Regions from separate parts of the Capillibacterium thermochitinicola genome, predicted to be linked through region 2. Evidence: a T-box and tRNA genes for the amino acid it is inferred to sense, from the RefSeq annotation. Region 2 holds a T-box; the other holds one or more tRNA genes.
What was found. The T-box of region 2 lies ahead of trpS (tryptophan--tRNA ligase). A T-box ahead of a tRNA ligase gene usually reads a tRNA of that ligase, here a tRNA-Trp.
Positions count from the first base shown of each region.

Region 1: it encodes a tRNA-Trp, which carries the amino acid that the T-box ahead of trpS (tryptophan--tRNA ligase) is inferred to sense. The anticodon was not compared.

Region 1 is NZ_JAAKDE010000016.1:21,173-24,579, forward strand. It holds gene G5B42_RS08425 (hypothetical protein) at 1-1,103, shown strand, start outside; tRNA gene G5B42_RS08430 (tRNA-Pro) at 1,185-1,261, shown strand; gene G5B42_RS08435 (TIGR04086 family membrane protein) at 1,406-1,795, shown strand; tRNA gene G5B42_RS08440 (tRNA-Trp) at 1,892-1,967, shown strand; gene pduL (phosphate propanoyltransferase) at 2,070-2,645, shown strand; gene G5B42_RS08450 (FmdB family zinc ribbon protein) at 2,614-2,895, shown strand; gene G5B42_RS08455 (6-phosphofructokinase) at 3,244-3,407, shown strand, end outside.
Region 2 is NZ_JAAKDE010000015.1:107,374-110,780, forward strand. It holds gene G5B42_RS08200 (prenyltransferase) at 1-148, shown strand, start outside; gene G5B42_RS08205 (polyprenyl synthetase family protein) at 149-1,123, shown strand; gene trpS (tryptophan--tRNA ligase) at 1,228-2,217, opposite strand; T-box leader at 2,320-2,559, opposite strand; gene G5B42_RS08215 (DNA polymerase III subunit alpha) at 2,709-3,407, shown strand, end outside.

The sequences.
Region 1 (3,407 bases), on a different contig from region 2:
ACGAACTGGTGTCGAGTGCGGATCTTATGCCGAACAGTAACAATCAAGTTGTTCGCTCCAAACCGCGCTACTCGGAGAATGAAAATGAGATGATCTACGAAAATTGGTGGAATCCGAAGTTGCGCAAAGAACTATCCCGCCGTTTTGGCCGCAAAATCTCGGCGCTGAGGAGCCAGTTTTGCCGGATTCTGAAAGAAAAGGGGATTTCGAACACGGATTATTACAAGATGATGCGCGCCAAATACCAGACGGCCACCCCCAAAGAAATCTTATCCGATGACGAAGACCAGTTAATTCTGGAGATCTTCGCGAAACATCAGGTTTTGGGTGGGACCAGGAATGACGCTTGTTTGGAGTTACAACGGCTTATGGCGAAACCCATCAGCGAAGCAGCTTTGAAACTCCGTTTTTACCGTTTGGTCCAAAAAAGAGGTTTAAGTGAGGAAAAAATCATCAGTTTAGGTCGGGATGTTCTGAAACGATCCGGGATTATCATTCCGGAAGCCCCCCTTTTAAACGGAAGGGAGATTCCGCCGGTGGGGACAAGGAGCGCGGAGCCGGTGAAAGAAGAAATCAAGGGTGGAAGGAAGGAGCAGAAACCCCAACTGGAAGCAGCGCCTGCCGACAATCAAGAGAAGAAGCCGGGGTTCGTACATAGTATCACCCCTGAAAGTGAAGAGCAAAAGTCGACCTTCCTGTATCAACTGGCCCATCTGCCGGAAACCATTAAAAAACTGGAGGAGAGGGTTAATGCGCTTGAAGCAGCCCAAAGACGGCAGTTGGATCTGCGGGGCTTTATCGAGCATCTGCTTGCCGTTGAACGCGATCTGAAACAAGAAGAAAAGTTTTTAGCGGAGATCGACCGTTTGGTGGCGGAGAACCAAAGACTGACGGAGCAATTTGAGAAAGAACGGGCGCGGCTGGCGAAACGTGAAAAAGAACTGACCGAGATTTACGAACTCCTCAATAGTACGCTCAATGACTTCATGCACTTGGAGAGTGTTGCAAAACTTGCTTCTCTGGGCGATTTCATCCACCGCATGGAGATTACCGTTGATCAATTTGGTAATGTGATGAAGAGCCGGAGAATTCAGGGGGCGTAAACGGTCAACAGCAGAATATTTAACGGCGATTCATTGACACAAACCAAATCCAGTGTTATAATAAAATCTGCCGTTAATAGTCGGGCCGTAGCGCAGCTTGGTAGCGCACTTGACTGGGGGTCAAGTGGTCGCAGGTTCAAATCCTGTCGGCCCGACCATCTATAAACACAAACACCGACGCAGGAAATCTGGCGCCGGTTTTTTTTATTTCTTTTTTTACGGTACCCCCGAACGCCACCGTGACATACTTGACGTTGGTTTTTCATATAGATGAATTAAAATTCTGGCTGGGGGTGGGGCTTGTGGTTAAACAAGAGCGCCCGGCAGTAAATTCCCGTTTGGCCTTGACAGCTGTTTTTGCCGGTTTACGGTATGTCCTTGCCTTACTGCTGATTGCAATCTTTTTGTTGGCGTTGACTTACTGGTTGGGTTGGGACTGGAGTGCTTACGAGCAGACGATCTACCAATATACGATTTATACTGCGGTCGTCCTCGGGGCGATGGCCGCCGGTTACAAGGCGAAGGCTAAAGGTTGGCTGATCGGGATTATTTTAGCCGTTGCCGTCTGGTTAATCTTTTTTATCATTGGGCGACTATGCGGGGTGGAGCAAAAGATTACTGATGGTTTGATTAACGGTGCCATCGCGGTCCTGCTGGGGATATTCGGCGGGGTGATCGGGATTAATCTCTAAAGCCGGCGGCGTACGGACCGGGAAAGAAGTCCTGCTTTCTTTGGTTTAAGACTTGACACCTGGGCGAAATCTATATATAATTATTGTGGATTGCACAGGGGAGTAGCTCAATTGGTAGAGCGTCGGTCTCCAAAACCGGTGGTTGCGGGTTCGAGTCCTGTCTCCCCTGCCAATAAAGTTTACCAACCGGAAACAACCGGTTTTTATTTTCTCTTTTTTAATTTTAAAACCAGTCGTTGTGATTATTCGGATTCGAGAAAGGAGTACATAGAAAATGTCGTTCAAAGTACCGGTCGGAGTATCTAATCGCCACGTCCACTTGTCGCAGGAAGATTTGGAGAAACTCTTTGGGAAAGGCGCCAGTCTAACGGTTAAAAAGGAACTCTCCCAACCCGGTCAGTTCGCTGCAGAAGAGACCGTTAACCTCATCGGACCGAAACGCTCGATTCCCAATGTCCGGATTTTGGGGCCGGTGCGTCCCCAAACCCAGGTTGAAATTTCGTTAACCGACTCTTTTACTTTGGGGATTGAGGCACCGGTTCGCGATTCCGGTAATCTCGAGAATACGCCGGGATTGATCATTGAAGGCCCCAAAGGCCGGATTGAGATCAAAGAAGGAGTTATCATTGCCCAACGCCACCTGCATTTGCATGATACGGAAGCGGCCGAGATGGGGTTGAAGGATCAAGATTATGTCCAAGTAAAAGTGGACGGGCCCCGTGCTCTGATCTTTGAACAGGTTTTAGTCCGGGTTGGCCCGAAATATAAGAAGGACTTACATCTGGATACCGATGAAGCCAATGCGGCCGGCCTTAAAAATGGCGACTTGGTCACCGTCATCAAGCCCTAAATTTGAAAATTCGGCAATACGGTTGAACCGAGGTGATTGGGTGCCGATCTATGAGTTTAAATGTGCGGAATGTGCGCATAAATTTGAAGAACTGTGCAAAAGCTTTATGGAAAAGGTTCCTTGCCCTAAATGCGGTTCCCGACAGACCGACCGTCTTTTTTCACCCTTTGCGGTGAGCGGTGGTGCTGGGGCCTCCGGCGCCAGCAGTTGTGGCGGTTGTGGAGGAGGGCATTGTTCCACTTGTCATTAGCCGGTTAAGCATCGAAGCTCCGTTATCATAAAATAGCGGGGCTTTTTCTTATGCGTCGGTGGGGAGCGGACCACCGGTATAACCGGATTGGTCATATTAAATTTTCATTAAAAAGGGCCGGCCGGAAACGGATGAAGAGGAAAAAAGTCCAGTCTTGTCGTATATTAATAATGCCAAAAATATAAATTTTATTTTTATAATTACCGGAAAAACACCCTGTTTTCCTACCAAAACATAACAAAAATAAGTGCTTTACCCACGAGACATCGTGCGCGGAATGTGAAAATCTAAGCATAAGTGGGTTCTTTTTATGAAAGTGAATGAATTTTTAGAAGGAGTGTTAGCAGAATGAGTGAATTGAAAGGTGCGGCCATCTTTGGTCAGTCCGGTGGCCCGACGGCGGTGATTAATGCCAGCGCGGCGGGGGTATTTCTGGAAGCTTTAAAACAAGAGAACATTACCGCGGTTTACGGGGCGGCGCACGGGATCAGGGGGATCCTTGAGGAGAAGTT
Region 2 (3,407 bases):
CTGGCCTTTGGTTTTTTGGCTGTGGTCCCAGCGGCGGGCGGGATTAAAACAATTGTCGCGGTTTGTGATGACCAGCGCCGGTGTGATCCTGCTCCATATGGTCAGCGGGTTGATGCTCATTATTACCTTTATGAGGAGGGGGAGCTGATTGCGGGGATTGGATCGCTTTGACCCCGGGACGGCGTTGTTTCCAGATGATGTTGACGGGATGATGACGCCACTTAAGAAAATCATTAAGGAGCTTTTCGCGACGCCGGGGAAGGGGTTGCGCGGGGAACTGCTCATGTTGTGTGCGGGAGGGCCACCGCTGGCCACCGGCTCCTCCACCCTTAATGCCTTGGTTTTAGGGGTTGAAGTTTTACATTTGGCGACTTTGGTCCATGATGACCTGCTGGACCAGGGCGAACAACGGCGGGGACGCCCCACGGTTTGGAAGAAATGGGGGGTAAAAACCGCCGTTTTAGTTGGTGACTATCTTTTTGCCGCCGCCTACCGTCTGCTGTCTAGCGCCTGCGGGCAGGAAGGGATGGAACGGGTCGATTTTTTACTCCGCGAGATGGTCGCCGGCGAACTGGCCGAGGAGATCGATAAGTTTAGAATAATCTCGATTGACCGTTATTTGGAACGCATTGAGCGGAAAACGGCCCGCTTTTTCCAGATCGTCTGTGAACTGGGGGGTGAATATGCCGCTTTACCCCGGGCCGTTCAAGTCGAGTTGGGGGCCTTCGGCCGGGAGCTGGGGATGGCTTACCAGCTCTTCGATGACTGGCAGGATTTAAGCGGCGGGGCCAAAGAAGACGGGAAACCCGTTTTCCAGGACCTGAAAAACGGCGTGCTCACCTTGCCATTACTAATAATCAGCGGACAACCGGGTTTTGCCGAGGTGCTGGCCGAGGTGCGGGCGGAGGGGAAGGTCCTACCGAAACACCGGCGGCTCATCCGGAAATGGTTGACGGCCGCGCAGGTCGAAGCAGAAGTGGAGCAGAGGATTGCCGGTTACCGTCGGCGGGCGGAAGAACGCCTTGCCGGTTTGGGCCTGCCCCAATGCGCCCTCCTGCGGGATTACGCCGACCGTTTTTTCGAAAGAAAAGGTAAGCAAAAAAGACTTTCCACTGTTCATTAAGGGAAAGTCTTTTTGAACCGGCGGCCGACAGCGCTTTCGGCCGTTGCGTGTTTTAAGCCGCTAGACGAAAAGCCGTTCTATGACGGTGCTTAGCGGGTGAACGGTCAGCGTAGCCCCAGTTTTTCCTGGAAACGCTGAAGCTGCGGGGCGGCGGCCGCGCGCGCCTTGGCGGCCCCTGCTTCCAGGATGCTTTCGATGGCCCCCGGGGCTGATAACTCCGCTACCTTCTGCTGGAGCGGCCGGAGGGTTTCCACCACCAGTTCGGCCAGATCCTTTTTGAACTGGCCGTAACCGCAGCCTTCGTATTGGGCGGTAATCTCTGCGATGCTCTTGCCGGAGCAGAGGGAGTAGATAACCATCAGGTTGGAGACGGCCGGTTTATTTTCCTCGTCGTACCGGATGGCCGCTTCCGAATCGGTGACCGCGGACATGATCTTCTTTTTGATGACATCCGGCGAATCGAGGAGGGCAATATAACTTTTGGGGTTGGGTGACGATTTGGACATTTTCTCCGCCGGGTCGGTGAGGCTCATAATCCGCCCCCCTTGGCTCCGCGGGGGGATGTACGGTTCGGGAACTTTAAAGACTTCTTCGCCAAAGCGGTTGTTAATGCGCAGCGCCAGGTCGCGGGTGAGCTCCAGGTGTTGTTTCTGGTCTTCGCCCACCGGGACCAGATCGGTGTTGTAAAGCAGAATATCGGCGGCCATCAGGACCGGATAGGTCATGAGCCCGGTCGTGACCACCTCATGTTTTTTTGCTTTGTCTTTAAACTGGGTCATCCGTCTTAGCTCCCCGATGTAGGTGTGGCATTCCAGCAGCCAGCTGAGTTCGCTGTGGGCGGGGACTTGCGACTGGACAAAGATGGTGGAGATCTCCGGATCGATCCCGGCGGCGACAAAAATCCGGGCCGTGTTTTTGATGTTTTCTTTTAACGCCACCGGATCCTGGGGAACGGTTAATGCATGAAGATCGACAACGCAAAAGAAACAATCGGCCTCGTGTTGCAGCGTGACGAAATTACGGATCGCCCCCAGGTAATTGCCGAGGGTTAACGAGCCGCTGGGTTGAACGCCGGAAAAGACGCGTTTCTTCATCGGGCAAACACTCCTTCGCTTGATTTTGTGAATTTTAAATTTGGACGGGTACCAATACCCAATAACACTTTTCAATGCTACCAAAGAAAAACCCCGTCCCGTTCTTGGGACGAGGTTACTCGCGGTGCCACCCAAGTTGACACGGTGGGCTTTGGCCCACCGGTCCCCTTTTGCACGGCCGGTTGCCGTTGCCCTGTTAACGGAGGGGTCCGCCGGAACCTACTTCCTCTTTTTCGGTACCGGACTCACGGATCCATTCGGCCTTCCGCCGGACCGGTTCGCACCCGCCACCGGTTCTCTTTGCCTTGAAGAAGGCTTACTCGTTCCGATCATCGCTGTAAAGGATATTGTAACCGTTTCCAATTATTATATGTGGACAGCTCCCGCTTGTCAAGGGATGGACATGGCACCGGAATTATGTGTCGGTTTGTGGCCGGACTCCGCCGAAATAAGGTGTTTTTTTGGCGGCCAGGGAAAAGGCTTGTGTTATAATGAAGATGGTAGGATTTGTGTTGGCGGAGGCGTTGACCATGACTGATTTTGTCCATCTGCATGTCCATTCCCAGTATTCGCTCCTGGACGGGGCTGCTTCTTTGGAACGTTTGGTTGAGGAGGCAGCCGCCACGGGTCAACGGGCGGTCGCCCTGACCGACCATGGGGTGATGTACGGGGTATTTAAATTTTATCAAGCCGCGAAAGCCGCCGGGGTCAAACCGGTGATCGGTTGCGAGGTTTATGTCGCCAAACGCAGCCGGCACGACCGGGAAGCGAAAGTTGATGACGACCCTTACCATCTGGTGCTCTTGGCGGAGAATGAAAAGGGGTACAAGAACCTGACCAAGCTGGTCTCCCTGGCCCATCTGGACGGTTTTTACTACCGGCCGCGGGTTGACCGGGAGCTTTTGGCGGAGTATGCCGACGGGCTGATTGCGCTTTCGGCCTGTTTCAGCGGGGAGATCCCCACCCATTTGCTGGCCGGTGACTATGCCGCCGCCGAAAAAGCCGCCGCCTGGTACCGGGAGGTTTTTGGCCCGCGGAATTTCTTTCTGGAATTGCAAAACCAGGGGTTGGAAGGACAAAGAAAACTAAACCGGGACCTGGCGAACCTGGCCCAAACGCTTGGCCTGGAGTTGGTGGCGACGAACGATCTGCACTACATCAAACGGGAAGACGCCATGGTCCATGATGTT